DNA from 3 places in the Pseudomonas sp. E1BtOHC1 genome. Region 3 is predicted to be linked to each of the others. Evidence: riboswitches for the same ligand, from Rfam matches in the RefSeq annotation. Region 3 holds a riboswitch; each other region holds the start of a gene.
What was found. A riboswitch is a leader RNA that binds a small molecule or an ion and turns the genes downstream of it on or off. The one in region 3 is predicted to bind cobalamin.
Positions count from the first base shown of each region.

Region 1: it holds a riboswitch for cobalamin, as region 3 does, so the genes downstream of both, cobO (cob(I)yrinic acid a,c-diamide adenosyltransferase) here and ACSSVC_RS22740 (CbtB domain-containing protein) in region 3, are expected to answer to the same signal.
Region 2: it holds a riboswitch for cobalamin, as region 3 does, so the genes downstream of both, ACSSVC_RS15350 (TonB-dependent receptor plug domain-containing protein) here and ACSSVC_RS22740 (CbtB domain-containing protein) in region 3, are expected to answer to the same signal.

Region 1 is NZ_CP196023.1:6,035,584-6,045,874, forward strand. Features, by position in the region: gene ACSSVC_RS27150 (cobyrinic acid a,c-diamide synthase CobB) at 1-1,098, opposite strand, end outside; gene cobO (cob(I)yrinic acid a,c-diamide adenosyltransferase) at 1,109-1,720, opposite strand; cobalamin riboswitch at 1,801-2,033, opposite strand; gene ACSSVC_RS27160 (hypothetical protein) at 2,203-2,784, shown strand; gene ACSSVC_RS27165 (PQQ-dependent sugar dehydrogenase) at 2,855-4,174, shown strand; gene ACSSVC_RS27170 (class I SAM-dependent methyltransferase) at 4,177-4,839, opposite strand; gene ACSSVC_RS27175 (C40 family peptidase) at 4,861-5,394, opposite strand; gene ACSSVC_RS27180 (C40 family peptidase) at 5,559-6,179, opposite strand; gene hda (DnaA regulatory inactivator Hda) at 6,403-7,107, opposite strand; gene ACSSVC_RS27190 (AI-2E family transporter) at 7,337-8,410, opposite strand; gene ACSSVC_RS27195 (DUF2066 domain-containing protein) at 8,449-9,498, opposite strand; gene purM (phosphoribosylformylglycinamidine cyclo-ligase) at 9,868-10,291, shown strand, end outside.
Region 2 is NZ_CP196023.1:3,333,864-3,344,154, forward strand. Features, by position in the region: gene ACSSVC_RS15320 (hypothetical protein) at 1-49, shown strand, start outside; gene ACSSVC_RS15325 (FAD-binding oxidoreductase) at 65-1,471, opposite strand; gene hglS (2-oxoadipate dioxygenase/decarboxylase HglS) at 1,617-3,011, opposite strand; gene ACSSVC_RS15335 (diguanylate cyclase) at 3,321-4,403, shown strand; gene ACSSVC_RS15340 (ABC transporter substrate-binding protein) at 4,588-5,502, opposite strand; gene ACSSVC_RS15345 ((2Fe-2S) ferredoxin domain-containing protein) at 5,495-6,247, opposite strand; gene ACSSVC_RS15350 (TonB-dependent receptor plug domain-containing protein) at 6,259-8,307, opposite strand; cobalamin riboswitch at 8,337-8,539, opposite strand; gene ACSSVC_RS15355 (arginine N-succinyltransferase) at 8,573-9,646, opposite strand; gene ACSSVC_RS15360 (arginine N-succinyltransferase) at 9,696-10,291, opposite strand, start outside.
Region 3 is NZ_CP196023.1:5,068,750-5,079,040, reverse strand. Features, by position in the region: gene ACSSVC_RS22765 (fatty acid cis/trans isomerase) at 1-1,252, shown strand, start outside; gene nfuA (Fe-S biogenesis protein NfuA) at 1,396-1,980, shown strand; gene cobM (precorrin-4 C(11)-methyltransferase) at 2,157-2,903, opposite strand; gene ACSSVC_RS22750 (cobalamin biosynthesis protein) at 2,986-3,399, opposite strand; gene ACSSVC_RS22745 (CbtA family protein) at 3,396-4,097, opposite strand; gene ACSSVC_RS22740 (CbtB domain-containing protein) at 4,109-4,297, opposite strand; cobalamin riboswitch at 4,396-4,628, opposite strand; cobalamin riboswitch at 4,702-4,913, shown strand; gene cobW (cobalamin biosynthesis protein CobW) at 5,012-6,082, shown strand; gene cobN (cobaltochelatase subunit CobN) at 6,086-9,859, shown strand; gene ACSSVC_RS22725 (magnesium chelatase ATPase subunit I) at 9,980-10,291, shown strand, end outside.

The sequences.
Region 1 (10,291 bases), 970 kb from region 3:
CAACTCCACCGCTTGCAAGGCCAGGGCCGCCAGGCGTTTTTGCATCACGGCATCGCCGGGCAGCAACCCCAAGAGATTGGCACGCAGCCCTTCGACGTCGGTCAGGGAGTCCAGCAAATACAGCATGCCACCACACTCCGCGAGCAACGGCTTGCCCGCACCATGGTGAGCACGAATAGCGCCCAGCATCGCGGTGTTTTGCGCCAGTGCCTGATGGTGCAATTCGGGGTAGCCACCGGGCAGGTACAAACTGTCCGCCTCCGGCAACTCGGTGTCATGAATCGGCGAGAAGAAGCTCAACTGCGCGCCCATGGCCCGCAACAGATCCAGGTTGGCGCCATAGGTAAAGGCAAACGCCTCATCCCGCGCTACGGCGATTCGCACACCCGCCAGCAAAGGCTCGCAGGGCTCCGGCGTGGGTGCGGCAAAGCTCACTGCCGGCGGCAGTGCCACTTGGCAACTGCTGGCCAGGGCTGCAGCGGCGGCATCAAGACGCAGGTCCAGATCATTCAGTTCGCTGGCCTGCACCAGCCCCAAATGGCGGCTGGGCAGCTCGATGTCAGTCTCCCGGGACAAGGCTCCATACCAGCGCAGTCCCTCGGTGAGGCTGCCTTCAAGCAACTGCGCGTGACGCAAGGTGCCTACCCGGTTGGCCAGCACCCCAGCGAACGGCAGGTCCGGCTGATAGCGGGCCAGTCCCAGGGCCAGCGCACCAAAGGTCTGGGCCATGGCGGTGCCATCGATCACCCCCAGCACCGGGACTCCGAAATGCCGTGCCAGATCGGCGCTGGAGGGCGTGCCGTCGAACAGCCCCATGACCCCCTCGATCAGAATCAGGTCCGCTTCGCCCGCAGCCTCCCAAAGCAAGCGGCGGCTTTCTTGCTCCCCGACCATCCACATGTCCAGCTGGTACACCGGAGCACCGCTGGCTCGCTCAAGAATCATTGGATCGAGAAAATCCGGACCGCACTTGAATACCCGTACCTTGCGCCCCTGGTTGCAGTGCAAACGGGCCAATGCCGCGGTCACGGTGGTCTTGCCCTGGCCGGAAGCCGGTGCGGCGATCAATACCGCCGGGCAATGACGAACATCGGTCATGAATTCACACTCACAGCTCAACACCTTTCTGCGCCTTGATACCGGCCTGGAACGCATGCTTGATCATGCCCATTTCAGTGACGGTATCCGCCAGCTCGATCATCTCCGGCTTGGCGCCGCGGCCGGTTACCACCACGTGCTGCATGGGGGGACGGGCCTGCAGGTCACTGAGCACCTGATCCAGATCCAGGTAGCCGTGCTTGAGGGCGATGTTCAACTCGTCGAGTACTACCAGGCCAATCTCCGGGTCGTTCAGCAGCTCCCTGGATACCGCCCAGGCCGCTTCGGCCGCAGCAATGTCGCGCTGGCGATCCTGGGTTTCCCAGGTGAAACCCTCACCCATCACGTGAAACCGCACCTGCTCTGGAAAACGCCGGAAGAACAACTCTTCGCCGGTGCTGTTACGGCCCTTGATGAACTGCACCACGCCGCACTGCATACCGTGGCCCATGGACCGCGCCAGCATGCCGAAGGCCGAACTGCTCTTGCCCTTGCCATTGCCGGTCAGCACCAGCAACAAACCACATTCGTTGGGCGAGTTGGCGATGCGCTCATCGATCACGGCTTTTTTGCGCAACATGCGCGCCAGATGGCGTTCGTCACGATCGGGGGATTCACTCATGGGGCAGCTCTCCGTTGGGGCTGGGGAACGGCGGGCAGGAAAAGAAAGAGACGGCGCTAGCCTGGCATCGCCCACCGTGATGCCGTTGGATGGATCAGGCCGGTCTCCGGGCTCATGAGGGGCATCGCTGCCGGGCTGCGCGCCTTCCCATGTCATCGACACAGTGGCATCTGGCACAGCCTTGACTCATCTACCGTTGCGGGGGCAGCGCCGGAATCGTTGCCGTGTCCATCGCTGGAACAGGCACTGACCGGCTTCCCTGTTTCACTCTGTCGACCACGGGCCACAGAGCACCTGAAACAAGTCGCGAAGGTTAGAGGGTTGGGGGTGGAGCGTCAATTAAAGCCGGCCGTCGCACATCGCACAAAACTGCACTGCATCAACAAACTGGCGCCAATCTTGTGCCACACTCAGAGCAGTGATATCAAATAGCCACATTCCGGGACCCAGGTCCTGCCACACAACAATAAGGGGTGAGTTCGATGCAAGGCATGATCATCAGCAATCCAAAGCTGGAATTCCTGCGCCCGATGCTGGAACGCTGGTTCGATTGCATTGACCGCTACAACGCAGTCCGCGGCGATAACGAAACCCCGTACTGGTTCGATGAAAAGGCCAACCTGGGATTACTCTCCGCGGCCGCCTGGATGGCGGAGATGATCAGCCTGGAACACAGCCCCAGCAAGAAGCAGCAGGAGGAAGGTGCTCGCAACGCTCGTACCGACCTGTACCTGGCCACCAAGGACGAACGCGCTTATATCCAGACCACTCAGCGCTGGCCACGGGTCAACAGCCTGCACCTGACCCAGCCATTGCTGGACATTGCCAGTGACGCCAAAAAGATCAGCTATCCCAGCGACCTGAGGCTCGGCTGCCTGTTTGTAGCCCCGCAAAAAGCCCAGCACAGCGCCTCTCCCGAAGAACTTCAGGACATGCTGGACGAGTTGCAAAAGGAGCACTGCTGCGCCGTAGCCTGGTACTTCCCCTACGCCTACCGCAAGCTGCATAACGAAAGCGGCCACTACCATCCGGGGATTGCCGTACTGTTCAAGGAGGCCCGCTGATCAGGCGGAACCATCGACTGGCTATGCTCCTCTATGACTACGACGTTCGTGCACTCATAGGGAAATCAGCATGCTCAAGCTTCAACACACCTTGCTTATCGTTATCGCCGCCGGCCTCACCGCCTGCGGCGAAACCTCCAGCCTGCAAGTCTCAGACGGCACCGGACCGAACCCCAAGCTGCCGGAACCCAATCCCACGCTGATCCCCACGGTCAATATTGCCCCTGCCATCGGCTGGCCCCAAGGCGCAAAACCCACGGCCGCAGCCGGCACCCAGGTTGCCGCCTTCGCCGAAAACCTCGACCACCCACGCTGGCTGTATGTATTGCCCAATGGCGATGTATTGGTGGCTGAAACCAATGCACCACCCAAGCCGGATGACAGTCAGGGCATTCGTGGCTGGATCGCCGGAAAAGTAATGGGCCGAGCCGGCGCAGCCGTCCCCAGCGCCAATCGCATTACCCTGTTGCGGGACCAGGATCACGACGGCGTGGCGGAAACCCGCAGCCTGTTCCTGGAGAACCTCAACTCCCCCTTCGGCATGACCCTGGTGGGCAATGATCTGTATGTGGCGGACACCGACAAGCTGCTGCGCTTCCCCTATCAGAACGGTGACACCCACATCAGCGCAGCCCCCACCAAGGTGCTCGACCTCCCCGGCGGCACACTCAACCACCACTGGACCAAGAACGTCATCGCCAGCAAGGACGCAAGCAAGCTGTATGTCACCGTCGGCTCGAACAGTAACGTTGGGGAAAATGGCCTGGATAAAGAAGAAGGCCGTGCGGCCATCTGGGAAGTGGATCGCGCCAGTGGCAAGCATCGCCTGTTCGCCACCGGCCTGCGCAACCCCAATGGCCTGGCCTGGGAGCCGGTCAGCGGAGCGCTATGGACCGCAGTCAATGAGCGCGACGAAATCGGCAGCGATCTGGTTCCGGATTACATCACCTCGGTCAAGGACGGGGCTTTTTATGGCTGGCCCTTCAGTTACTACGGGCAACACGTGGACGTGCGGGTCAAGCCACAAAATCTCGAGCAGGTGACCAAGGCAATCGCTCCGGATTACGCCGTAGGCCCACATACGGCCTCACTGGGCCTGACCTTCGCCGAAGGCAGCAAACTTCCCGCCCCCTTTACCGAAGGCGCCTTCATCGGCCAGCACGGGTCCTGGAACCGCAAGCCCCACAGCGGCTACAAGGTGATATTCGTGCCTTTCAGCGCGGGCAAACCCCAGGGACAACCAATCGACGTACTCAGCGGCTTTCTCAATGCCGATGAAAAAGCCCTGGGGCGCCCGGTCGGGGTAGTCATCGATCAGCAAGGAGGCCTATTGGTCGCCGATGATGTCGGCAACAAGATCTGGCGGGTATCCGCCGCCAAGGCGCCCTGAGTTCAGCGCTTGCGGCACAGGGTCAGGCCATCCCCCAGGGGCAGCAGTGACAAGTCGATGCGCGAGTCATCCTTCAAGGCACGATTGAGCGCCTGGATGGCTCGGGTATCCTCACTGGCGGCATTCGCCTCCAGCACTCGCCCGCTCCATAGCGTGTTGTCGAACACCGCCAGCCCCCCAACTCGCAGCAAACGCAGGGCGAACTCCAGGTAGGCCGGGTAATTGGCCTTGTCCGCATCGATAAAGATCAGATCGAAAGACTCAAGCGGGCCCGCCTGCTCCAGGCCAGCCAGGGTCTCCAGCGCAGGCGACAGGCGCAGGTCAATACGCTGGTCGACTCCCGCCTCCTTCCAGTAACGACGGGCGGTGGCATTGTAGTCACCGGGAATGTCACAACAGGTCAACGAACCGTCGTCGGGTAGCGCCTGAGCCATGCACAAGGCGCTATAGCCGGTGAAGGTCCCGACCTCGAGGATCCGGCGAGCACCGGTGAGCTTGATCAGCAGCGCGAGGAACTGCCCTTGTTCCGGCGCCACTTGCCAGCGCGCATTGGGCAGCGCCTGGGTTTCGTCACGCAAACGACGCAATAGGGGCGTCTCACGCAGTGAAACGTCCAGCAGGTACTGATAAAGGGCATCGTCGAGGTTGAGAGTACGAGCAGTCACGAGCACCTCGACAGGGAAGGCTTATGGATTGTGCGCCAGATGTTCCGGCTGCAGTACACGCTTGGCGCTCAGGTAGGCCTTCTGCCAATAGGCCTTGGACAGACTGTCGAGCTTAACGGTGCCACCTGTGGCCGGGGCGTGCACGAAACGTCCTTCGCCAACATAAATCCCGGCATGGCTGACCTGAGAACCGCCATTGGTGGCAAAGAAGATCAGGTCACCGGTCTGCAAGGCATTCTTGCCCACATCCGGCGCCTGCATGCCAATCATTTCCCGAGTCGAGCGCGGCAAGGAAATACCAGCCGCATCACGGTAGACATAACCAATCAGACCGCTGCAATCGAATCCGGAGTCCGGAGTATTGCCACCCCAGCGATAAGGCGTGCCTACCAGGCCCAAGGCGCGAAACAGCACGTCTTCGGCAACCGGAGAAAAAGCCTGGGAGGAGTTGAATACCGGAGCACGTACCACAGGCGCCGGAGGCGGTGTACGGCTGGCGCAGGCACTGAGCAGTGCAGCGAGGGCAATAAGCGCAAAACGGGCCGAGGTCGACATAAGCTGAACAATCCTGATCGGGATGCGGCTTTCTCTGCCGTGGTACTGAAAACAAAACCGCGTAAGCAGGGCTTACGCGGTTAGTTTCAACAATAGATCAGGATTCTAGCGTCTACACGCCAAACTTCAAGTAAGACTTTAACTTCGCCCTACAAATGGTCTGCTTATTTACGTGCAGTGACTACAGTCGGCGCCATGGCGAGGGCTCGCTTGGCTTCGATGAAGGTCTTGCTCCAGTAGCTGTCACCCAGGCTATCGACCCGCACGCCGCCACTGCGACGACTGCTGGAGTGGATGAACTGATCATCCCCCAGGTAGATACCGGCGTGGCTGACGCGCCCACGGCCATTGGTGCTGAAGAACAGCAGATCACCCGGCTTGAGGTTGTTGCGTGCGACCAGAGGAGCCTTGACGTTGATCATTTCGCGAGTGGAACGCGGCAGGTTCATGCCCGCCTCTTCGCGAAACAGATAACCGATGAAACCGCTGCAATCGAAGCCGGCCTCCGAGGTACCGCCGAAACGGTAACGGGTACCGATCAAGGACATGCCGCGCTCGAGGATGCTGTCAGCCAGAACTGGCAACTGGTAAGGCTTGCTGTCAGAGAACTCTGCCAGTTCCTTTTCAGTTGCCAGCTCTTCCTGGTAAACAGCGGAAGACTGGTTTTTTGCGGAGACTTGAGCCTGTTGCACGGGCTGCTGCTGAGACACCGGAGTGTGAGAAGCGCAACCAAACAACAGGGTAACGAGTGCGAGAGGCACGAGGGGTGCGAAGCGATTTAGCATGGGCACGACCGTGGCTTGAAATAAAAGAAGACGCGACTATGCCTTCTATCGCCCTCATTTGCAAATTCAATCGATCAGAATGTGACTTATGAGTTTCTTCCGTACATCTAAGGCTTTAAGCCCATTTTAAGTTCGCCCGCCTCTGGAAACCCTTCCAAAGGTGCGTTTTCTGGCGCCTGAAATATGCCGAACGCATACCAGGGAAACTCTGCAGGCCCCGGTTTTACCAGCCTAGGGTCTCTTTCAGGAAGGGAATGGTCAGTTTGCGCTGAGCTTGCAACGAGGCCTGATCAAGACGTTCGAGCAGCTCGAAAAGAGCACTCATGCTGCGAGTGCCGCGAGTCAGAATAAAATGCCCGACTTCATCGGTCAGGTGCAGTCCACGACGGGACGCACGCAGTTGCAGGGCACGCAATTTATCTTCATCGGAGAGCGGACGCATCTGGAAGATCAGCGCCAGGGTCAGACGGGACTTCAAGTCCGCCAGCTTCACTGGCAACTCTCGGGGCGAGGTCGAGGCCGCGATCAGCAAGCGTCGGCCACTGTCGCGCAAGCGATTGAACAGATGGAACAGTGCCTCTTCCCAATCCGCCTTGCCGGCCACCGCCTGCAGATCATCCAGGCAGACCAGTTCGTACTGTTCAAGGTTGTCGAGAATCTCGATACCACGATCCAGCAACTCTGCCAGCGGCAGATAAACCGCAGGCTCCCCCAACTGCTCGAAACGCAAACACGCCGCCTGCAGCAAGTGAGTACGGCCTACGCCGTCCTTGCCCCAGAGATAGATCAGGCTTTCGGTCCAGCCGGCGTCGGCTTCGCATAGGCGCTCGACGTAGCCGAGTGCAGCGGCATTGGCGCCTGGGTAGTAGTTGATGAAGGTGGCGTCATCACGCAGACGCACACCTAGGGGCAGCTGAATCGGTTTCATGCTGACTGAACAGTTCCAAAGGAACCGTTAGTGGCCTCTGTGTAAAGTTTGCAAAGTTTATACCCGTGACGCCGAGCGCACAATGCAGCAGACCACAAGCAAAATCAAAGGTTTGCGTCAGTCGAAACGGGCTGAAGGGGATTCTTTGACAGCCTGGACAGCAGCAGGTCGATAGTCATGAAGGAACGCCCGCCCGGGGCGCCCCTAATCATCTAGCCCTTCGCCACCCTTACAGTTCGGGGTCTTCAGCACCACTGTAGAGGTCCGAGTCCTTGTACAGGTCGTGCACATGGCGTACCAGCACCATGATCACTGCCGCCACTGGCAGAGCCAGCAGCACCCCGGTAAACCCGAACAGTTCGCCACCAGCGAGGATGGCGAAGATTACCGCCACTGGGTGCAGACCAATCCGGTCCCCCACCAGCAACGGCGTCAGCACCATCCCCTCCAGCGCCTGCCCCACCATGAATACCGCAACGATGCCGAGCATCGGGTACAGGTCGCCACCAAACTGGAACAGACCGGCAATCAGCGCCGCGCCAATACCTATGACAAAGCCCATATACGGCACGATCGCCGCCAAACCGGCAATCAGCCCAATCAACAAGCCCAATTCGAGCCCTACCAGCATCAGCCCTGCCGCATAGATCACCCCGAGAGCCAGCATCACCAGCAATTGCCCGCGGACAAACGCCCCCAGCACCTCGTGACATTCACCCGCCAGGGACATCACCCGCTCCTCGCGATTGCGCGGCAACAGGCTACGGATCTTGGCCATCATCAGGTCCCAGTCCCGCAACAGGTAGAAGCTGACCACCGGGATCAGCACCAGGTTGGCCAGCCAGCCGATCAGCGCCAGACCCGAAGCGGTGGCCTGGCTCAGCACCACACCCACAATGTCCGTGGTCTGCCCCATATGCTCGCTGATGGCAGCCTTGACCTTGTCGAACTTCCAGAAGCCATCCGCCAGCCCCAACCGGGACTGCACCCAGGGCATTGCCGAGTGCTGTACCCAGTCGAGCATCTGCGGCGCCAACTCATACAATCGCAGCAACTGCTTGGCCAGCATCGGCACCAGTACCAGCAGCAGTGTCATCACGATCAGAGTGAACAGCGCAAACACAGCCACCACGCCCCAGGTACGGGACAGCCCCCATTTTTCCAGGCGATCCACCAGCGGGTCGAACAGATAGGCCAACAACAGCGCCACCAGGAACGGACTCAGGATCGGGTGCAGCAGGTAGACCAACCCACAGACCAGGAGCACTCCACCCAACCAGACCCAACGACGCGTATCAGCCATAAACCACTCCTGCTTCTATATAGAAGGAAATCAACCTGCTACCAACGAAAGCGCAACTGCGCCTGTGTCGCCGCAGCAGCGGCTGGCGCCGAGCCTTGCGCACCTTGCACAGGCACCTGAGGCGCCAGCGCCTCACCAGCCGGAATCTCTTGCAGCTTGGCCAGGGACAACTGCGCCCGCAGTTGCTCCGCGCTGCCGTTGACCCGATAGACGACCCGGTCACCGTCGATACTCTGCAACTGCGCACCGAAAGGCTCCAAAAGGTGCCCCAAGGCTGCGTAGTGCTCCAGGGTCATGCCCTGCACTTCGAGCAACTGCTCGCTGGAAACACCAGGACGGGTAACGAAACGCGGCGCCAGACGCTGACTCACCGCAAGCAATACGCCATCCGCCAAAGCAGCGGTATCAGCCCCCTGAACGGTGCCCTGCTCTTTCTGATCGCCGAGCCACAACCGCCACTTGGCCTGCCATTGGCCGCCCTCTTCACGAGCATGTACCGCCAACAGCGCATCTGCACCATAGCGCTCAGAAGCTTCACGCAGCGGAGCCGGATCGGCGCCTTCAAGATTCGGCGCCGTCGCGACAATCTGCTCATCCAGGTCGCCAAGAGGCAAACGCAAAGGCAAGCCACGATGCTGAGCTGCTCGCCGCAGGGGCGCGGCACTGGCCTGTCCATCCCCGACCAGGCTGGAGCCCTCGGTTGAATCACTCAGCCACCAGCCAAGGATCGACGGCCGGTTGCTACCCCACAACGACAGCCCCGCCTGGCGCAGGGCACGATCGGTGCTGACCGGATCGAAGTCCACCTGCAAGCTTTCCGGCGGCCCGGCGTCATAACCATACTGGCTGATGATCTGCTGCGGGCCCTTGCGGATCGCAGCCAGACCGGGCCCTTGTGCAGCCTTGGCGTCGCCAGTGAGGCGCAGCACCAGGGTTTCAAGTGCTCGCTGGGTGGCCTGGTCGCGCTCTTCGGGCGACTGACTGCTCACCGGCTCACGCACCTGATACAAGCCATTGAGGGTTTCGGCATGACTCGCCAGGCTGACCAATGACAAACAGCCCACAAATAGAAATTTACCCAGACGCATGGAAGATTCCCGACGACAAAAAACGATTGAAACAGCACCCATGAACCGCTGCGAGCAAGGCTGTGACCACAAGCCCCGGCAAAACATTCACCCGTCGCCCGATTGTTTTCGCACTGTCATAACGATAGCCACTTGAGCGCTATACCTTATACAGGCATGGGCAGGAGCACCAACACGGCCAATCGCGGTTTTTTTAACAGGATATGCCTCTACCCGTCGGCCCGAGGATGGCCGCTGCCCCTCAAGCCTGATAAAATCGCGCGCCTTCGCAGACCGGCATCAGCTGGGCACCCTGAAACCCTTTTGCAGTGTTTCGGCAGGCTCTCTGGTTCGGTCGATACCCCTGAATCCCCCCTAAAGGCCTGGATCATGAGCAAGCAACCCTCCCTGAGCTACAAAGACGCCGGTGTAGACATCGACGCCGGTGAAGCATTGGTCGAACGCATCAAGAGCGTCGCCAAGCGCACTGCGCGCCCGGAAGTCATGGGCGGCCTGGGCGGTTTCGGCGCCCTCTGCGAAATCCCGGCCGGCTACAAACAACCTGTACTGGTTTCCGGTACTGACGGCGTCGGCACCAAGCTGCGCTTGGCCCTGAACCTGAACAAGCACGACAGCATCGGCATCGACCTGGTGGCCATGTGCGTCAACGATCTGGTGGTTTGCGGCGCCGAACCGCTGTTCTTCCTCGACTACTACGCCACCGGCAAGCTCAACGTCGACACCGCAGCCCAGGTAGTGACCGGCATCGGCGCCGGCTGCGAACTGTCCGGCTGCTCCCTGGTGGGCGGCGAAA
Region 2 (10,291 bases), 1.7 Mb from region 3:
CCTGCAGCAACGCAAGGTGCTGGCCGACGACAAGTCCGGGGCCCGTTGAGCCCCGGAGTGCGACCTATTGGTTGCGGGTGTCGCTGCCGTAGGCATCCCATAGCTTGTTGCGAAACTTGTTGTGCGGATCGACCCGCGCCTTCAGCGCCAGAAACTCCCCCGCCCGCGGATAGGCCGCCCGAAACTGCTGCGCGGTGGCGTGGATCTGATAGGGCAAGTAGTAGCTGCCGCCGCGCTTGATGGCGCTGTCCACCAGGGCGCGGGTCCATTCGCCGACCTCATTGCGCTCGGCCTGCGCGGTGCTCTGCTGGTAGTACAGCACCAGGGCGAAGACCTCGGTCTTGGCCCAGGCCAACAGGGTGCCGGGGTCGGCCTTGGCGTGGCGGATCGACAGGTTGATCACATTGACCTTGTGCGCCCGCAGGGTCGCGCCCATTTCAGCGACGAAGCTTTCCAGCTGGTCGGGGGGGACGAAGTATTCCTGCAGCACGTAGGTGCGCTTGGCCCGGGAGCCGGGTTCCAGTTCACGCACGTCGAGGCTGGCTTCGTGGTTGCGCCAGGACACTTGGGGCTTCTTCAGCACCAGGGGGTCGATCACCTCTTGGCGCAGGGTCTTGCCCCCGGGCCATTGGCTCACCACTTTCAGGGCTTTCTGTTCTTTCCAGTAGTTCTGGTCCAGGGGCGTGAGGCGTTCCTTGACCGTTACCGGCAGGTCGGTCTGGCTGTAGGAAACCGCGCGCAGGGTCTGGTACTGGTCGGGGTAGAGCACGGCGTTATGCAGAATGACCTTGGGGTTGTGCTCGACCTGGGCGAGGAAGTAGGGGCGGTAGTCGCTCAGGGGCATTTCTTCGAAGCTGCGCAGCAGGCGCACGTTGTCGCTCAGGCGCAAGGTGGCTTCGACTATCACCCCGAGGCCGCCGTAGCCGCCGATGGCGCCGTAGAACAGTTCGGCGTTGCTGTGGGGGCTGGCCTCGACCACCTGGCCGTCGGCCAGCACCAGCTTGATGGATTTCACCGAGGTCACCAGCGGTCCATAGCCGACATAGCGGCCATGGGCGTTGACGCTCAGGGCGCCGCCGACGGTGAAATTGGCGTAGCTCTGCATGATGCTCACGGACAGATCGTAGGGGTCGATGAAACTCTGCAGGGCGCGCCAGGTGATACCGGGCTGCACGGTGATTTCCTTGTGCTCCCGGGAGAAGCCGAGCACCCGGTCGAAGCCGCGCATATCGATCTGCAAGGCATGCTCGGTGGCGGTCTGGCCGCCCATGCTGTAGCGGCCGCCGCCAATGGCGATGGGGCCGGGGTGTTCGGCCACCAGTTTGACGATCTGCTCCAGGGTAGTGGGGCGTGCCACCTGGTCCACCACGATGGGGTTGAGCTGGGTGATGTCGTTGACGGTTTCTGCTGCGTGGGTGCTCAGCGCTGCGCCGAGGGCACAGCATAAAAGCAGGGCGGTCGCGAATCTCATGTCGCCGTGTCCATCCTTGGTGGTGGCGCGCCGCGGGTTCGGGCGCAAGTGACGGCAGAATAGCGCTCCGGCCAGGCCATGACCATGGGGGGAAACGACGGCAGGGGAGACGGCATCGACCCGCAAGGCCGATGCCGGACAGGGCTCAGAGCGCAGGCAGGCCCAGGCTGGCGGCGCATTGCTCCAGGGAGCGCTGCTGGGTCTGGGCGTAGAGCTGCAACTCATCCAGGGTGGCGCGGCCCAGGGCCGTTTCGAAGGCCTGGCGGTTGGAGTGTGCGGCGTAGTGGCTCTGGCTGTCGTCCCCCAGGTTGGACTGGAAGATCCCGGCGGCGCTCACTGGCAGGAAGTCCTCGTACACCAGGGGTTCGGCCCGCAGGTGCCCGGCCGCCAGCAACGCTGACAAGGTGGTGGGCCGCTGGGGCTGGTTGCGCGCCGCCAGTCCGGCGTCGCTGACGAAGTAGCGGAAATAGGCCAGGCCCTGTTCACGCATGGCGTCGTGGTTGTCGGGGAACTCGTCGAAGTGCGCCTGCATCAGCTGGTTGTAGCGCTGGGCGTTGCTCTCGCTGGGGAAGTCTCCCAGGGCGTCGCGGGCCGCGTTCAGCAGGCGGTCGTAGAGGGCCCGGCCCTTGGGCGTCAGTGCCGCGCCGCGTTGTTCGATCTCGCCGAAGCGGGCGCTGTGGCTGCCCTGGCGCAGGTCCTGGTCGGTGAAGGCCACGCTTTCCTCCAGGGCCTTGAAGCTGGTCTGGCGCAGCAGGATCGGGCACGCCCGGCGGGGCGGACCCTCGATCACCGCCTTGGGGGTGATGCCGTGCTCGGGCATCAGCCGTTGCACTTCATCGATATCCAGGGTCCGCGGGGTCAGGTGATTGATGTGCGGGCCCTTGAACGCCACCACATCGGCGATCAACCGGTGCTGGGTGCTGAGGCTGGCGTACTGGGCGGCGGTCACTGTGGCGTGGTGGTGCCAGCGGAAGGTCTCCAGGGCTTCCTGAATGAAGCGTTGGGCATCGCGGTCATCCAGGCCACCCTGGGCGTGGGCCTGTTCGATCAGTTCCAGCACTTTGGGGGTGAAGATCGAACGCCGGGCCAGCACCTGTTCGGCAAAGCGCCGCAGTTCGAGGTTGTCGATCAGTTCCAGGCGCAGCAACGAGGTGAAGACCCGGAACGGGCTGACGTGCAGGGCCTCTTCATGCACCGCGCGAAAGGCCGTGGAGTGCACCGGCACCCCGGCGGGGGTCAGGTCGTAGTAACCCACCGGCTGCATGCCCATCACCGCGAACAGCCGGGCCAGGGTTGCCAGCTCGGCGGCGCTGCCGACACGGATGGCGCCGTGGCGCTCCAGGTCCAGGCGCTGCAGTTCGCCGCTGTGCTGCAAGTGCCGGGCAATGGCCGGCTGCTGTTCCAGGACCTGGGCATTGACCTGGGCCACCAGCTCCATCAAGGCGCCGTAGAGGGGCACCTCCTCACGGTACATATCCGACATCGCCCGGGAAAATCCCTGGCGGATCAGATCAGGACTGACGAAGTGCTGGTTGCTCATGGACAGGGTTCCCGTGGCAGTGGATCGAGGCATGAAAAGGGCGGGGCGGCCTTGATTCTGCTGGGGGCTGCGGGGGCTGACAAACGAAGTTTCCTCTGAACTTCATTCTGCAAATGAATGCATGGCGCGCGGCCCCGTTCCGGCTGGTGGAAGGCTGGAGGTTGAGCGCCGCAGATTCCCGCCGTGCGGGCCCGACCGGGCCCGGGTAGGGGGTGTACACTGATGGCGCTTTGAACCCATGCTGATAGACTTTCACCGGTTGATGGGTACCCACTCGATCCACCTTTTCCATCGCTGGACGGAGGCGACTTGGCCCCTGCGCAGTACACCAGAGGGAAGGGACTGTCACTGGCCAGGAGGCTTTACACCTCGCGTACCCTGGGCCTGGCCCTGGGCTTTTTCTGCGTCGCCACGGGCATGTCGCCGCTGCAACCGGCGCCCTGGGTCTGGGGCTTCATGCTGTTCAACGCCTTCGCCTGGCCGCACCTGGCCTATCAGTGGGCCCGATTGTCCCGGGTGCCGTTTCGTGCCGAGTACCGCAACCTGCTGATGGATTCGCTGCTGGGCGGGTTCTGGGTCGCGGCCATGCATTTCAATCCGCTGCCGCTGGCCACCACCCTGGGCATGATGGCGATGAACAATATCGCCCTGGGCGGGGTGCGTTTCTTTCTGGCCGGTTGTGGGGCCCAGGTCCTGGGCATCGGCATCGGCCTGTGGGTGTTCGGGCCGTCGTTCATTGCCCTGACCACGCCGGAGCAGTTGTATGCCTGCCTGCCGATGCTGACCCTGTACCCGATGGCGCTGGGCTACATCTGCTACCAGCAGGCAGTGACCCTGGGTCGGCACAAGCGCGAGCTGCTGGCCCTGAGTCGTACCGACAGCCTGACCGGGCTGCTCAACCACGGCGCCTGGAAGGACCAGCTGGAGATCGAGTTCCAGCGTTGCCAGCGCCAGACCCATGGCGGCGCCATCGCCCTGATCGACATCGATCACTTCAAGGCCATCAACGACACCTACGGCCATGTGGCCGGGGATGTGGTGCTGCGCCAGTTGAGCAAGATCCTCAAGCAGAACCTGCGAGTCAGTGATCAGGCCGGGCGTTATGGTGGCGACGAGTTCTGCGTGATCCTGCCGGACGTGCCGCTGGAACATGCCGCCGACCTGATGGAAGCCCTGCGCGGGCGTTTCGCGGCCCTGGGTTACGAACAGAGTCCGACGTTGCAGGTGAGCTTGAGCATTGGCCTGGCGGCGTTCAGTTCCATGCACGAGGACGCCATGGGTTGGTTGAACGATGCCGATCAGGCCTTGTATGCCGCTAAGACCTGCGGTCGCAACAACGTCACCTGCCATCCGCCGGAACTGCCTTCGCGCAGGGTGTTGAATCCCCTGTAATACCTGCCTCTTGTCGGGCTTGCCTGCGATAGCACCGGGGGTACGCCCCGGGGATGGTGGTGCTCCCTTCGCCGGCAAGCCGGCTCCTACAGAGGCTGTGGTTGGTAGGAGCGGGCTTGCCCGCGAAAGCGTCGGGAGGGACGCCGCGAGGTTGGCGGTGTTCCGTTCGCCGGCAAGCCGGCTCCTACGGGGCGGGGTGCAGGCGTCGGGCCAGTTCCAGCGCGGTGCGGCCGCTGGCGATGCCCGGTACCAGTTGGGTGAAGGGGATGTCGAGCAGCCGCTCCTCGCGCACCGCCCGCAGCCGCGACAGCACCGGGTCACGCTGCAGCAGCTGGCGTTTGCGCGTGGCCGGTGACCACAGGGCGTCCGCCAGGAGCAGCACGTCCGGGTCGTTGTTCAGCAGGGTTTCGCTGTCTACCGTCAGGCGCGGGCGGTCGATGGCGGCGAAGCTGTTGCGGGCCCCGGCGGCCTGCAGCAATACCCCGACAAACCCACGCTGGCCCTGGCTGGCGAGGCCGTTGACCTCACTGTCCAGGTAGAACACCGCCGGCGTGTCGCGGCCCCGATACAAGGCTGCTGCCGCGGCAAGGTCGGCGTCCATGGCCGCGATCAGTTGCTCGGCCCGGGCTGGCTGATGCAACAGCCGGCCCAGGGTCTGCAGGTCGCGGCGTATATGCCCGAAGTAGTCCTCATCATGCCCGGCGCAGGCCGACTCCAGCAGGTAGCTGCCGACGCCGATGGCCCCCAGGCGCTCCCGGGAGCTGAAGTTGTCGGGAAACGCCGAAGCGAAGCCGCCCACCACCAGGTCGGGCTTCAGGCTGTAGAGCACCTCCGCCGACGGGTATTGCCGGGCGATCACCGGCACGCCGTGGTACTGCCCCTGAGCCTGGGCCCGACTGTCGTCGTCCAGGTAGGCGACGCCGATCATCGATGGCCCGGCGCCCAGGGCCAGCAACAGGTCGGCGCTGTGCTGGTTGAGGGCAACGATGCGCCGGGGGGCGTCCTCGACAGTCCAGGTCTTGCCGCAATTGTCATAGCTGGCCGCCAGGGCCGGGCCGGTCGCCAGCCATAGCAGCAGGCCGAGGATTTTCCTAGGCATCCGCCACCCCCGCATAAGGCGAGGGGATCAGCAGATCCTGCACCGGCTCACCTGCCAGCAGATGCCCTTGCACCAGGCGCACGACCTGGCTGTCGTCGCTGACCCGGTACCAGCAGCCATCGGGGTGTACGGTCAGCACCGGCCCCAGGTTGCAGGGGAACTGGCAGGCGGTGCGAGTCAGCAGCACGCCGCCGGGGGTTTCCATGTGCTCAAGGCGCAGCAGTTCACGGCGCAGGGTCTTCCACAGCGCCAGGGCACCGCGGCGCACGCAGCGCGGGCCGGTGCACAGGAACACCTGCCGGGCATGGGGCGGCACCCGGGACCAGTCCGGGTCGCTGGCCACGGCATTGACCTGATCGCAGGGCAGGTGCCGTTCGCGCTGGGCGATGCTGGCACAGGCCAGCGCCGCATCCACCCCGCGACGGCCCAGGGCCTGGGCGGTGATCCACAGCTGCGGCGCCTGGGGGTGGGCCCGGGCCAGGCGTCCCAGTTCATCGCGCAGCCAGTCCAGGTAGGCGCTGTCGGAACTGGGCTCCAGGTCCACCACCAGCAGCGCCGCGCCGTCCTCGGGCAAGGGTTCCTCCAGGGCGGCCCAGAGGCTGTCGAAGCCGTCCAGAGTGTCGATCACCCGGGTGCCGGCGTCATCGCTGCGCAGCGCCTTCAGCTCCCGGCCAAAGGCCTCGCCCAGGGCGCCGCCGTGCAGGCCGGGGCCGACGAACAGCACCCGTTGATAGTCCTTGTGCATGTCGATGGGCCTCAGAAGCGGTAGGTGTAGCGTACTTCGGTAGTGAAGGGGCGGCCGAGGTTGTCCACCGCCGGCGAGCTGCTGGTCATGCTGGTGGTGTAGTCGCGGTCGAACAGGTTCTCCACCAGCAGGCTCAGGCGATGTTGCTGGGCCCTGTCGAGGTAGCGATAGGCATCGGCGTCGACCACCGAGTAGTGGCCGTAGTCGACCTTCTTCGCGCTGTCGATCTGGCCGATGTAGCGGAGTGCACCACCCACTCCCCACTGACGATCCTCGGACTCGTAGCCCAGTCGCGAGCGGGCGAAGAAGCCGGGGATATTGCTCAGGGTCACGCCGTTGCGCGACTCCAGCAGATTGCGGGTCAGGTCCGCCGAGAGGTTCCATCGCGGGCTGAACTGCCAGCGGCCGTCGACCTCCATGCCGCGCACCTTGATCCGCCCCTCGCCATTGACCCAGCGGATGCCATCGAGGGCGATCAGGTCGTCGATCTTGCGCTGGAAGGCGGTGACGCTGGCGTTGAACTCGCCGGCCAGCAGGCTGCCCTTGTAGTCCAGGCCGAGTTCAGCATTCAGGCTCTTTTCCGGCTTGAGGTTGCGGTTGCCTTGTTCGTAGTCCTCGTTGACGAACAGCTGCTCGGCGTTGGGCAGCTTGAAGGCGCTGCCGTACTGGCCGCGCAGCTGCCAATGGGCATTGAGGTCGTACAGGGAGGTGAGCATGCCCACGGTGGCGCTCTCGCCGCCGCTCATCTTCTCGTGGCGGATGCCCAGGCCCGGATGCCAGTCGGGCAGGGCCGCGAACACCGGCCGCAACTGGGTGTACAGGGCATTGGCCTGGGCCTGGTTATTGTCGATCTTTAGCACATCGTCCTGGCCCTTGAACCACTGGTTGTCGGTGCCGAACACCAGCACATGGCCGCCGTCCAGCTCGGCCTTGCCTTCGGCCTGCAGGCCCCAGTCGGTGAAGCCCCAGTAGTCGTTACGGTTCCTGGTCACCAGACTGCCGTCTTTGAGGCTGTCGATCTTGGTGTAGCGCGTGTCCCAGTCGTTGACATGGCCCTTGATGAAGTAGCTGAAGCGCTCGCTCAGGCGCTGCTCGAAGGTCGCGGTGGCGATCTGCTGGACGCGGTCGTTGGTGGTTTTCTTGTTGTTCACCGGGCGGGCGAAATCCAGGTTGGCATCGCTGTACTGGTAGAACAGTTCCAGGCGCGAATCGTCGGCGAAGCCCTGGATCGCCTTGGCGCCGAAGGTGGTCACTTCATAGGCGCGTTTCTTGTCCCGGGTGCTGGCGCTGTAGGCGCTGTTGCGATAGGGCTGGTAACCATCGGAGACGTTGTGGCTGACATAGGCCAGCAGGCCCAGGTCGCCCAAGCCGTTGCTGAGGATGCGCTCCACCCGGGCATCGCCGCTTTGGCCCATGAAGCTGTCCAGGCCCAGGTTGACCTCGCCGGAGGTGTCGCGGGTCTGGGGGCTGCGGGTGACGATGTTGATCACCCCGGACACCGCCTGGGTACCGAACAGCAGGCTCTGGCCGCCCTTGAGCACCTCGATGCGCTCGATGGCATTGGCCGGCAAGGTGTCCAGGTACAGGCCGCCGTACAGGCGGTTGTTCAGGCGTACGCCGTCCAGCAGGATCAGGGTGTCGTCGTTGCGGCCCCCCAGCAGGGAATAGGTGCCGTAGTCGAAGGGGCCGTTTTTCGGCGCGACGTAGAGGCCGGGCACGTACATCTGCAGGACCCGGGTGATGTCGCTGCTGGGGCCGGCGCGTTCGATCTGCTGGCGATCGATGATCTCCACCTTGCTGCCGTACCTGGCCATCTCGGCCACGGTGGTGGATTCCACCGAAGGCGCGGAAACGAACTGCTGCTCCAGTTGCAAGCCGCTGTCCTCGGCCAGCAGCAGGGGGCTGAACAGGCAGCCCAGCAGGGCGCCCCCCAGGGAGCAGCGCGGTGCACGCCAGTCGCAGGCAGGGGAAGTGTCGAAGGTTGTTGTCATTCTTGGTCTTCTCGAAAGTGTCTTCGGGAAGCACGCAGGAGAAGGTATCGGCCACAGGCACGCGACCATACCGGCCCATGCCCGCCCACCGCAGGATTGCCAAACAGAAGTTCCAGGCCGGTCTCCGGGCTTGCGAGTCTGGCGGCATTCGCCTTCCCATACCTTGGGTACAGTGGCGTGTTGAATGCAGCACTCGCTTACCGTTGCGGGGGCAGCACCGGACTGGCCCTGAAGGGGCGCACCGGTTTCCCGTTTCACCTCGTGCACGGCGGCATGAGGCACCTGAAACTGGGCGGCATATGAACATTCGCCCCGGCGTTCGTCAATCTCGTGGCTACAGGGGCAGGGCGGCGCCAGGCGCGAGGGCGATGCCGGACGGGCCCAGAGGCCGCGCCGGGCAGGCCAACAGTGGCACGGCGCGTACCGAGTCCCCTGGCTGCAGTTGCAGGCGTTTGGCGGTCAGGCGGTCCACCAGCAGGCAGCCGGCTACCAGGCGCCCGGGGGCGGCGGTGATGCGGCAGCTTTCCAGGCGGCGGTTGTGAATCAGCCACACCGGCGCCTGTTCGTCCGGGCTGCCCACCAGCAAGGGCAGGGTCTGGCTTTCACGCACGCTGCGGATCTTCGCCACTTCGGCCTCGATCAGCGGCCCGCCGTCGAAGATATCGATGCAGCCCTGATGGCTGAAGCCTTCGTCGCGCAGGATGTTCACCGCCTGCTCGGTGCTCTGGTGGGCCTGGCCGATGGCCGCCTGGGCCTGTGGGCTGAGCAGGCAGGTGTACAGCGGCTGGCGCGGCATCAGTTCGGCGATGAAGGATTTGCTGCCATGGCTGGACAGGCGATTGGCCTGCTGGAAGTCCATCTTGAAGAAGTGTCGCCCCAGGCTGTCCCAGAACGGTGAGCAGCCCTGGCTGTCGAGCTGGCCACGCAATTCGGCCACCAGCTTGTCGCCGAACAGCGCCGGGTGCTCGGCGACGAACAGCAAGCGTGCAGTGGACAGCAGGCGGCCGGTGTAGCCCTGGCGCTGGTCGCGCCGCAGAAACAGCGAGCACAGCTGGGATTGCCCGGTCATCTCGTTGCACAGGAACAGGGTCGGAACCTGCTTGTCGATACCCAGCCCCGGGGCTCTGCCACGGGTGATGCCGACCCGGTAGTTGTAGCAAGGCTCGCGCAGGCCGATAGCGCCGCTCAGGCCACAAATGCCGATGACTTGCTGGTCGTCGTCCTCCAGCACGAACAGGTAGTCGGCATCGGCCCGTTCCACCTGGCTGGCGAAGGTGCGCTGAGCCCAGCGCAAGCGATGGGCCAGGCGCTCGGGGTCGGTGGAGAGGTTGTTCAACTCGCGACAGCTGCCTTCCAGCAAGGCCAGCACCCCCGGCAGATCGGTAACACGGATCGGACGGACGATCATCGGTGGACTCCTTGCAGCGGTCCCGGGCAGCGCAGCAACAGCGGGCAACTCATAACGCGATTCCCCGTACCGGTTCGCCCGGTGTCAGTTGCAGGGCCTGGAGCATCGACAGGTCGAGCCCGACCACATCGCCCGGGGCTTCATCCAGGGGCGCGACAATGGCGCGAAATCCTTGCAGTCGGTCATTGCTCAGCAACCAGTGGCGACCGCGGCCGCTCTGGGGGCTGAGGTAGCTGATCGCGACCCGGCTCTGAACGATCGAGCGTAGCTGGTTGTTGCGGGCTTGCAGGGTCGGTCCGGCATCAAACAGGTCCACATACTGGGTAGGCGCAAAACCCTCGTCGACCAGGATGTCGCAGGCTTCTCGCGCATCGGGGTGAATCTGTCCGATGCAGTCCTGGGCCGACTGCGGCAGCATCGGGATGTACAGCGGGTACTGGGGCATGAGTTCGGCCAGAAAGCCCCGGCCCTGCAGGGCGCACAGGCGTTCGGCCTCGATGTAGGGCAGGTCGAAGAAGTGCTGGCCCACCGCCTCCCAGAACGGCGATTCGCCGGCGGCGTTGCTGTAGCCGACGATCTCGCTGATGGTGCTCTCGGCAAAACGCTGGGGGTGAGCGGCCATGAACAGCAGGCGCGCCCGGGACG
Region 3 (10,291 bases):
CGCCGAATACTTCGTGCGCACCTTCATTCGTGGCCCGGTGTGCCGCGGGCAGATCGCCACCGATGTGATCCGCGACAACTTCTGGGCGCTGTTCCAGGCCCCGGAACATGACCTGTACATCACCGATCCTACCTATCGCGGCCAGGTCACGCCGCTGCTGGCCATGCCCGGGCAGAACGACGATGTCGGCAGCGTGCTCAGCTTGTGGCTGTCCTATCGCGACAAGCGCAACGAGTACGAAGCCCTGCGCCGCGACTTCTATGCAGACTCTCCGGCACCCAGTTGGTCAACCCTGTGGGCCGGCAACGACAACGCGCTGCTGAGCATCTTCCGTCACTTCGACAGTGCTTCGGTGACCAAGGGCCTGATCGGCGAGGTGCCGCAGACGATGTGGCTGTTCGACTACCCGCTGCTGGAGCGCACCTATTATCAGCTGGCAGTGAATTTCGACGTGTTCGGCAACGTTTCCCACCAGGCCCAGACCCGGCTGTACTTCGACCTGATCCGCAACGGCGCCGAGCAGAACTTCCTGCGCCTGATGCCCGCCGGTACCCGCGAGGATTTCCTCGACGATTGGTACCAGAACAGCGGCAAGTTCAAGATGTGGCTGGATTACGAGTCCATCGACGATGACAAGCGCAGCGCGCTGAAACTGGACCCCAAGGACCCGAAGAAAGACTTCGCCCATCAGTTGCTGGCGCGCTATGGCGAGCTCAATGCCAAGCCCGACCCGATCAATCGCTGTGACAGTGCCTATTGCTCGCGGCCCAATATCGACCCGGCGCTGCAGGATGCCGAGCAGGCCCTGAGCAGCCTGGCGTCGCGCCCGGCGGCGGGGCTCAAGGTCATCGAACAGTTGCCGGAAGCCACCCTGCTGCGGGTCCAGGCCCCGAGCGGCAAGCGCGAGTTCTACAGCATGCTGCGCAATCGCGCCCACAGTAACGTGGCTTTCATGCTGGGCGAGTCGCTACGCTACCAGCCGGGCCTGGACACCCTGACCATTTTCCCGGGCATTCTCAGCAGTTATCCGAACTTCATGTTCAACGTTCCCACCGAGCAGGTGCCGGCGTTTGTCCAGGCCATGCAAGAGGCCCGAGACGCTGCCGGCTTCGAGAAGATCGTCGATCGCTGGGGGATTCGCCGCAGTCATCCGCAGTTCTGGCAGTACTTCCACGACCAGACCCGCTATCTACAGGAAGTCGACCCGGTCGAGGCCGGCGTCATGGACATGAACCGTTACGAAAACCTCTGATACAGGGCCGCTATCTGTCCTCGGGCCGCCTACTGACGGGGCCCGGGGATGCCCTATACCAAGGTCTATCCCGACAAAAATACTAGGACTTTGTCAGCGGCGTCGATTGGCGTAAACTGCGCCCACGTCTGCGAGGAACCACCATGAGCGCCATAACCATTACCGACGCCGCCCACGATTATCTGGCTGATCTGCTATCCAAGCAGAACACCCCGGGGATTGGCATCCGCATCTTCATTACCCAGCCAGGGACTCAGTACGCCGAGACCTGCATCGCCTATTGCAAGCCGGGCGAAGAGAAACCCGAAGACAAGGCCCTTGGCCTGAAGAGCTTCACCGCCTACATCGACGCCTTCAGCGAAGGTTTCCTCGATGACGCGGTGGTCGACTACGCCACCGACCGCATGGGCGGCCAACTGACCATCAAGGCGCCCAACGCCAAGGTGCCGATGGTCAATGCCGACAGTCCGGTCAACGAGCGCATCAACTACTACCTGCAAACCGAGATCAACCCGGGGCTGGCCAGCCACGGCGGCCAGGTCAGCCTAATCGACGTCGTTGACGACGGCATCGCCGTGCTGCAATTCGGTGGCGGTTGCCAGGGTTGCGGCCAGGCCGACGTGACCTTGAAGGAAGGCATCGAGCGCACCTTGCTCGAGCGCATCCCCGAGCTCAAGGGCGTCCGCGACGTCACCGACCACACGCAGAAAGAAAACGCCTACTACTAAGGCGTTCGCTGCGAACTAAAAAACGGCGCCCCGTGAGCGCCGTTTTTTATGCCCGCAAGTCCCCCCCAAAAAAACTTCCGTAGGAGCCGGCTTGCCGGCGAATGGGCCCCCGAGCCTTGCACCGATACCGAGGACGCCTTCGCTGGCAAGCCAGCTCCTACAAAGGGGGAGAGGTGTCAGGGGCGATAGAGGTGCGCGTGTCCGGCGCGATACAGGGACGACTCGCTGAAAACATCCGTGGCCAGCACCCGGCCCACCAGGATCAGCGCCGTGCGCCGGAAACCCTTGGCCGCGACCTGCTCGGCAATGTCGGCCAGGGTCCCCAGGACCCAGTCCTGGTCCGGCCAGGTGGCACGATGCACCACCGCAATCGGGCAGTCGGCGCCGTAGTGCGGCAGCAGCTCGGCGACGATTTTCTCCAGGTGATTGACCCCCAGGTGAATCGCCATGGTGGCGCCGTGGGCCGCCAGGCTGGCGAATTCCTCACCGGCAGGCATGGCGGTCTTGTCCGCATAGCGGGTGAGAATCACGCTCTGGGACACATCCGGCAAGGTCAGCTCGGCCCCCAGCAGCGCGGCGCAGGCCGCTGTGGCGGTGACTCCGGGGACGATTTCGAAGGCAATGCCCAACTCCCGCAGGCAGCGGATCTGTTCACCGATGGCGCCATACAGGCTCGGGTCGCCGGAATGTACCCGGGCCACATCCTGTCCTTGGGCATGGGCTTCCCGGATGGCCTCGATGATCTGTTCAAGGTGCAGTTCGGCGCTGTTGATCACCCGCTCAGCACGGTGGCCTTCCAGTACTGCCTGAGGCACCAGGGAGCCGGCGTAGATGATCACCGGGCAGCGATGGATCAGGCGCTGGCCCTTGACCGTGATCAGTTCCGGGTCGCCGGGACCGGCACCGATGAAATAGACAGTCATGGCTGTCTCCTGTGAGAAAGGGGCTGGAGCCGTGCTTCAAATGAAGATTGCTCATGATCAAGGCGGGGGATTATCGAGGATTTTACCGGCAAGCGGCCATTGCCAGGGTGGCCTGGGCGTATTTCTGACGAGGGATCAGCAGTTGGGCCGGGCCGGGATGCAGCTGTTCGGCCATGGCCAGGGCAGCACTTTCGGCAACGCCGTAGCAGCCGGTGCGTTCAAAGGCGATCTGTGAACGGTGGCTGAGGCGCAGGGCATAAGGTGCCAGTTGCATGCTGCTGAAACAGGTCAGTGGCAGTGCCAGTTGCTCGGCCAACTCCAGCAGACCGGGCTCGGCCTGTTTCAGGTCGATGCTCGCCAGGGCGAAAACCTGCTGCGTATCGATGCGATGGGCTTCCAGCACCTGATCCAGCAGCGCGCGCAGCGTGGTCACCGGGCAGCCTTTCTGGCAGCCCAGGCCGACCACCAGGGTCGACGCTGCGCGCACTTCGATCATGCCGAGTACTGATCCGTGTTCCTGCGCCGGAACAACCAGGCGCTGATCAGCCCGAGGGCCAGCCAGAAGGCGGCATTGGTCAACTGCGAGGCGATTTTGAATTGTGCCTCCAGCTCTTCCGGGGCCAGCATCGAATGCACTTCCGGTTGTGGCGCGCCGATCACGTGAGGCACGGCGATGATGGCCGCGCCCAGCAGTTTCAGCAGCCAGTTGCCGGCGAACACGATCAGGGCAAGGCCCACGGCGGTGGAAGCGGCAGCGCCGACCCACCACACCTGGCGCTGTACCAGGTCGGCGGCGGCGGTGCCCGGCAACTCCGGTGGCAAGCCCAGGGTCGGCGCCAGGCAGAAGGTCGCATAACCCGCCAGGCCCCAGAGCAGGCCCTGGGAGGTGCGGCTGGGCGCCCGCAGGGTGTAGAGCCCGGCCAGCATCAGGGCGAAGCCGACGGCCACCACCAGATTGCCGCCCGTGGTGGACAGCACTCGCTGCCAGCCATCTTCCGGTTCCCAGGCTTCGGCGTCGTGGCTGTGGCCGGCCATGGCGCCTTCGGCGTGTTCATGGACTTCTGCGGCCGGGGCCTTTTCATAGGTTTCCGCCTGCAGAATCAGCGGGGCCACCCAGAAGCTTTGCAGCAGGGTCAGCAGCAAGGCCGCCAGCAACCCGGTGAACCCTGCGGTTTGCGCAATACGCTTGATCATGTCGGCAGGTCTCAGTGGCAAGGGAAAGCAGCGCTGTGACGGGTGTCGTGGGCGGCGTTGTGCACCGCTTCGATATGGGAGAAGCCGGCGAAGTACACCAGGCAGGCGCCCAGCAGCGAAGCGCCGATGGCGGCCACCAGGCGCTGGCTCAGGGTGGAGGTGCTGCTGGTGGAATGGCTGGTGCTGCTGATGATCGACATGGCGCTTCCCTCTGGAGTGTCAGCGGGGAGAGTGGCGCAGGAAAACCCCGCGTGACCGGCACGCAGGGTTTGCAACAGCGCCCGCCCACCGCGGGTTTGTTATGTGTGTGTTGCGGGCCGGTCTCCGGGCTGGCGAGGGGCAGGGGCCGAGTCATGTCGGACCGTGCCGGCAAGTGTCGCCTTCCCATGCCTTGGCACAGTGGATCTGACACTTCGCTCGCTTACCGTTGCGGGGGCAGCACCGGACTGGTCACGGCTTTTGTAGTAAAGCACGTGATTCACCGGTTTCCCGTTTCACCCTGTGAAGGGCACCCGTAACAAGGCGCGTAGGAAATCATGGCCGGGGTAACGTCGTCAATTGCGGACGCCGGCGCATTGCCGATTGACCGTCCCCCGCGCTCTGCGTAGCCTTGCGCCTTCGAGGTTCTTCGGCCAGCGGTCGAAGCTAAGAAGGGAACGCGGTCGATGCCGCGGCTGCCCCCGCAACTGTGAAGGGTTTCATTTCTGCAAGGCCACTGCATTCGCGTCCGGAACGCCTGCGGGAAGGCGCAGAAACCGCCAGTCCAATGACTGGCAAGCCCTCAGCCAGGAGACCTGCCTCGATCCCAGATTCTCACTACAACCGGGCGGGGTGATCCGGTGGCGAAATCTCCGCGCGCCCCTGCGCTGCGGCTCTCGTCCCGTTTGCCCGCCACCTTTGCCAAGGGGCATCCGATGAAAACACTGGCCAAACTTCCCGTCACCATCGTCACCGGCTTCCTTGGCTCGGGTAAGACCACCTTGCTGCGGCACATGCTGGATAACGCCCAGGGCCGGCGCATCGCGGTCATCGTCAACGAGTTCGGCGAGCTGGGCATCGATGGCGAGATCCTCAAGCAATGCTCCATCGGCTGCACCGAGGAAGAGGCCAGTGGCCGGGTCTATGAACTGGCCAACGGCTGCCTGTGCTGCACCGTGCAGGAAGAGTTCTTCCCGGTGATGCGCGAACTGGTGGCGCGCCGCGGCGATCTGGATCACATCCTCATCGAAACCTCCGGCCTGGCCTTGCCCAAGCCCCTGGTCCAGGCCTTCCAGTGGCCGGAAATCCGCAGCGCCTGCACCGTCGATGCAGTGATCACCGTGGTCGACAGCCCTGCCGTGGCCGCTGGCACCTTCGCCGCGTTTCCCGATCAGGTGGACGCCCAGCGCAAGCTCGACCCCAACCTGGACCACGAATCGCCCCTGCATGAGCTGTTCGCCGACCAGCTGTCCAGCGCCGATCTGGTGATCCTCAACAAGACCGACCTGATCAACCCCGAAGACCTGGCCAAGGTGCGCCTGGAAGTGGCCGAAGAGCTGCCGCCAGCAGTCAAAGTCATCGAAGCCAGCAGCGGCCGCCTGCCGCTGGACGTGCTGCTGGGCCTGGGCGCCGGCTCCGAGGAGCACATCGACGGCCGCCACAGCCACCACGATCACCACCACGACGGTGACGACGACCACGACGATCACGATCACGACGCCTTCGATTCCATCTCCATCGAACTGCCCCAGGCCGACGAAAGCCTGCTGCTGGACGCCCTGACCCAACTGGTGGTCAAGCACGGCATCCTGCGGGTCAAGGGTTTTGCCGCGATCCCCAACAAGCCGATGCGTCTGCTGATCCAGGGCGTGGGCACGCGCTTCGACAAGCACTTCGACCGCAAGTGGGGTGCTGACGAAGCCCGCACCACGCGCCTGGTGCTGATCGGCCAGGAACTGGACGCCGCTCAGCTCGAAGCGCAACTGCGCGCCGCCCTCAGCGTGTAACCCATGCACCTGCTCAGGACCCAGCCCGGCGGTTTCGTGTCGGATGACAACATTGCCGACCTTGGACAGACCCCCGCCGAGCTGGTGATCCTGTGCAGCGGCGACTCCAGCCTGGCGCTGCTGGCGGACGCTGCCGAGCAATTGCCCGAGGACTACCCCAGCTTTCGCCTGGCCAACCCGATGCAGGTGCAGAACCATGCGTCGGTGGACCTGTATGTGGACGAAGTGCTGCGCCACGCCAAGGTGATCCTGATTTCCCTGCACGGCGGCATTGGTTACTGGCGTTACGGCGTCGAACGGCTGGTGGAACTGTCCCGACGCGGAGTGCAGTTGATCCTGGTGCCGGGGGACGATCGCCCGGACCCGGAGCTCAGCGACCTGAGCACGGTGCCGGCCACCGAGCGTGATCGCCTGTGGCAATACTTGCGTCAGGGCGGCCGCGATAACGCCTTGAACTTCTATCGTTGCCTGGCCAGCGGTCTGCTGGGGCGCGACTACCCCTGGAGCGAACCGCAGACCCTGCCACGCACGGCGATCTATCACCCACACAAAAGCCAGGCCACCCTCAGCGACTGGCAGGCCGATTGGCAGCCCGATCAAGCAGTGGCGGCGCTGCTGTTCTACCGTTCCCACCTGCAGGCGGCCAACACCGGTTTTATCGATCTGTTCTGCCAGCGCCTGCAGGCGGCGGGGCTCAACCCCTTGCCGATGGCCGTGGCCAGCCTCAAGGAAGTCGGTTGCCTGAGCCAGGTGGAAGACTGGCTGGATGCAACCGCGGCCGGGGTGATCCTCAATACCACCGGCTTTGCCCAATCCAGCCCCGAAGCCCCGCACCTGCGGCCGTTCCGGCGCAATATTCCGGTGATCCAGGCCATTTGCGCCCAGGACAACGAACCCGGCTGGCGTGACAGCGAGCAGGGCCTGGGGCCGCGGGACCTGGCCATGCACATTGCCTTGCCGGAACTGGACGGGCGCATCATCAGCCGGCCCATCAGTTTCAAGGACCTGGCCTGGCGCAGCGAGCGCAGCCAGTCGGATGTGGTCTGCTATCGCGGCCAGCCCGAGCGCATGGATTTTGTCGCCGAACTGGCTCGACGCTGGGTCGAGCTGGGACGCCTGGACAATGGCCAGAAGCGCATTGCCCTGGTGCTGGCCAACTACCCGACCCGGGATGGTCGTATTGGCAACGGCGTCGGCTTGGACACCCCGGCCGCCGCGCTGAACATCCTCAAGGCCCTGCACGCCGAAGGCTACCCGCTGCCGGCCGAGTTGCCCGCCAGCGGCAGCGAGCTGATCCGGCAACTGCTGGGCGGGGTCAGCAACGACCTGGACAGCCTCGACCAACGCCCGTGTCAGCAAAGTCTGGCCCTGGACAATTACGCGGTGATGTTCCAGGCCTTGCCGGAAGCCAATCGTCAGGCCGTGCTAGCGCGCTGGGGTGCACCGCAGCAAGACCCGATGTTCCGCGACGGGCGGATGATGATCGCTGGCCTGCGCTTTGGCCTGACCTTCGTCGGCATCCAGCCGGCCCGGGGTTATCAGGTGGACCCCAGCGCGGTCTATCACGACCCGGATCTGGTGCCGCCCCATGGCTACCTGGCGTTCTACTTCTGGCTGCGCCAGACCTACGGCGCCCATGCGCTGATCCATGTCGGCAAGCACGGCAACCTGGAATGGCTGCCGGGCAAGGGCGTCGGCCTCTCGGAGAGTTGCTGGCCGGATGCGCTGCTGGGCCCGCTGCCGAACATCTACCCGTTTATCGTCAACGATCCGGGGGAGGGCGCCCAGGCCAAGCGCCGCACCCAGGCGGTGATCATCGACCACCTGATGCCGCCCCTGACCCGTGCCGAAACCTACGGCCCGCTGCGTAATCTGGAGCTGCTGGCGGACGAGTACTACGAAGCCCAACTGCTGGATCCACGTCGTGCCCGGGAGCTGCAGCGGGACATCCTGCAACTGGTGCGCGAGACCCACATCGACCGCGAGTTGCAACTGGGCGAGCAGCTCGACAGCGACGCCGATGCGGCGATCTGGCTGCCGCGCCTGGACACTTACCTGTGCGACCTCAAGGAATCGCAGATCCGCGATGGCCTGCATGTGTTCGGCGAATCCCCTGACGGCCGACTGCGCATCGACACCCTGCTGGCCTTGCTGCGCATTCCCCGGGGCGATGGCAAGGGTGCCCACGCCAGCTTGCTGCGAGCTTTGGCCAAGGCCTTCGGCCTGGGCTTCGATCCCCTGGACTGCGCCCTGGCCGAGCCCTGGACCGGGCGCCGTCCGCAGCCGTTGCAACGGCTCAGCGAGGCCTTGTGGCGCACGGCGGGTGACGTGCGCGAACGCCTGGAGCTGTATGCCGCAGCCTTGATCGAAGCCGCGCTCCAGGGCCCGGTGGCGCAGTTGGACGAGGCGGGCTGGGAGCCGGTGCAGGTGATCATCGAGGCGTTGCGCGAGGTGGTCGCCCCGCGCCTGGACGCTTGCGGCCCCGCAGAAATGCGCGGCCTGCTGGACGCCTTGAGCGGCCGCTTCGTTCCCGCCGGCCCCAGCGGTGCGCCGAGCCGTGGCCGTCTGGACGTGCTGCCCACCGGGCGCAATTTCTATTCGGTGGACGTGCGCAACCTGCCCACCACCACCGCCTGGCGCATCGGTTTCCAGTCAGCCAGCCTGATCCTCGAACGCCACCTGCAGGACCACGGCGACCACCTGTTGCAGTTGGGCCTGTCGGTCTGGGGCACCGCCACCATGCGCACCGGCGGCGACGACATTGCCCAGGCCATGGCCCTGATGGGGGTGCGTCCAGTGTGGGCCACCGGCAGCCAGCGGGTCGACGATTTCGAGATCCTGCCCCTGAGCCTGCTGGACCGGCCCCGAGTTGACGTAACCCTGCGGGTGTCCGGGTTCTTCCGTGACGCCTTCGCCAACCTGATCCGCCTGTTCGACGCGGCGGTGCAAGCGGTGGCGGCCCTCGACGAACCCGATGACATGAATCCGCTGGCGGCCAGAGTCCGCGCTGAACGCGCAGCCTTGATTGCCTCCGGTCTGGATCAGGACACCGCCGCGCGTCAGGCCGGCTGGCGGATCTTCGGCGCCAAGCCCGGGGCCTATGGCGCCGGGGTCCAGGGGGCCATCGACGGCCGCCTGTGGCAGAGCCGCGAAGACCTGGCCGAGGTCTACTTGAACTGGGGCGGCTACGCCTATGGCGGCAGCGACGAAGGCACTGCCGCCCGTGAGCAGTTCGCCTCCCGCCTGAGCCAAGTACAGGCGGTGCTGCAGAATCAGGACAACCGCGAGCACGACCTACTGGATTCCAACGACTACTACCAGTTCCAGGGCGGCATGCTGGCGGCGGTGGAAAGCCTCAGCGGCGCCAAGGCCGCCAGCTACCACGGCGACCACAGCCAGCCGGACCTGCCGAAGATCCGCACGCTCAAGGAAGAACTGAACCGGGTGATCCGCTCGCGGGCGGCCAATCCGAAGTGGATCGAAGGGGTCAAGCGCCATGGTTACAAGGGCGCCTTCGAAATGGCCGCGACCCTGGACAACCTGTTCGCCTTCGACGCCACCACCGAGCTGATCGACGATCACCAATACGCTTTGCTGGCGGACGCCTACCTGCTGGATGACTCGACCCGCGAGTTCGTTCGCCAGCATAATCCCCACGCCCTGCGCGACATGACCGAGCGCCTGCTGGAGGCTCAGCAGCGTGGCTTGTGGCAAGAGCCCGGCGATTATCGTGAAGCCCTGGAAAACCTGCTGCTGGATATAGAAGAAGATTCCTGATTCGGCGTAGATCGCGAGCAAGCTCGCTCCTACAACGGCAATGCCCTACCTGTAGGAGCGAGCTTGCTCGCGAAGGCGTCCTCCCAGACACCCCTGACCCGACCCAAGCGAGACCCCGACATGAGCGACACCCCCCATTTTCCGCTGTCCGCTGTGGTCGGCGCCGACGCCCTGAAACTGGCCCTGTGCCTGACCGCCATCGACCCGAAGATCGGCGGTGTGCTGATCGAAGGCCCCCGGGGCATGGCCAAGTCGACCCTGGCCCGGGGCCTGGCCGACCTCTTGGCCAGCGGGCAGTTCGTCACCTTGCCCTTGGGCGCCACCGAAGAGCGCCTAGTGGGCACCCTGGACCTGGATGCCGCCCTGGGTGAAGGCCGGGCGCAGTTCTCCCCGGGGGTTCTGGCCAAGGCGGACGGCGGCGTGCTCTATGTC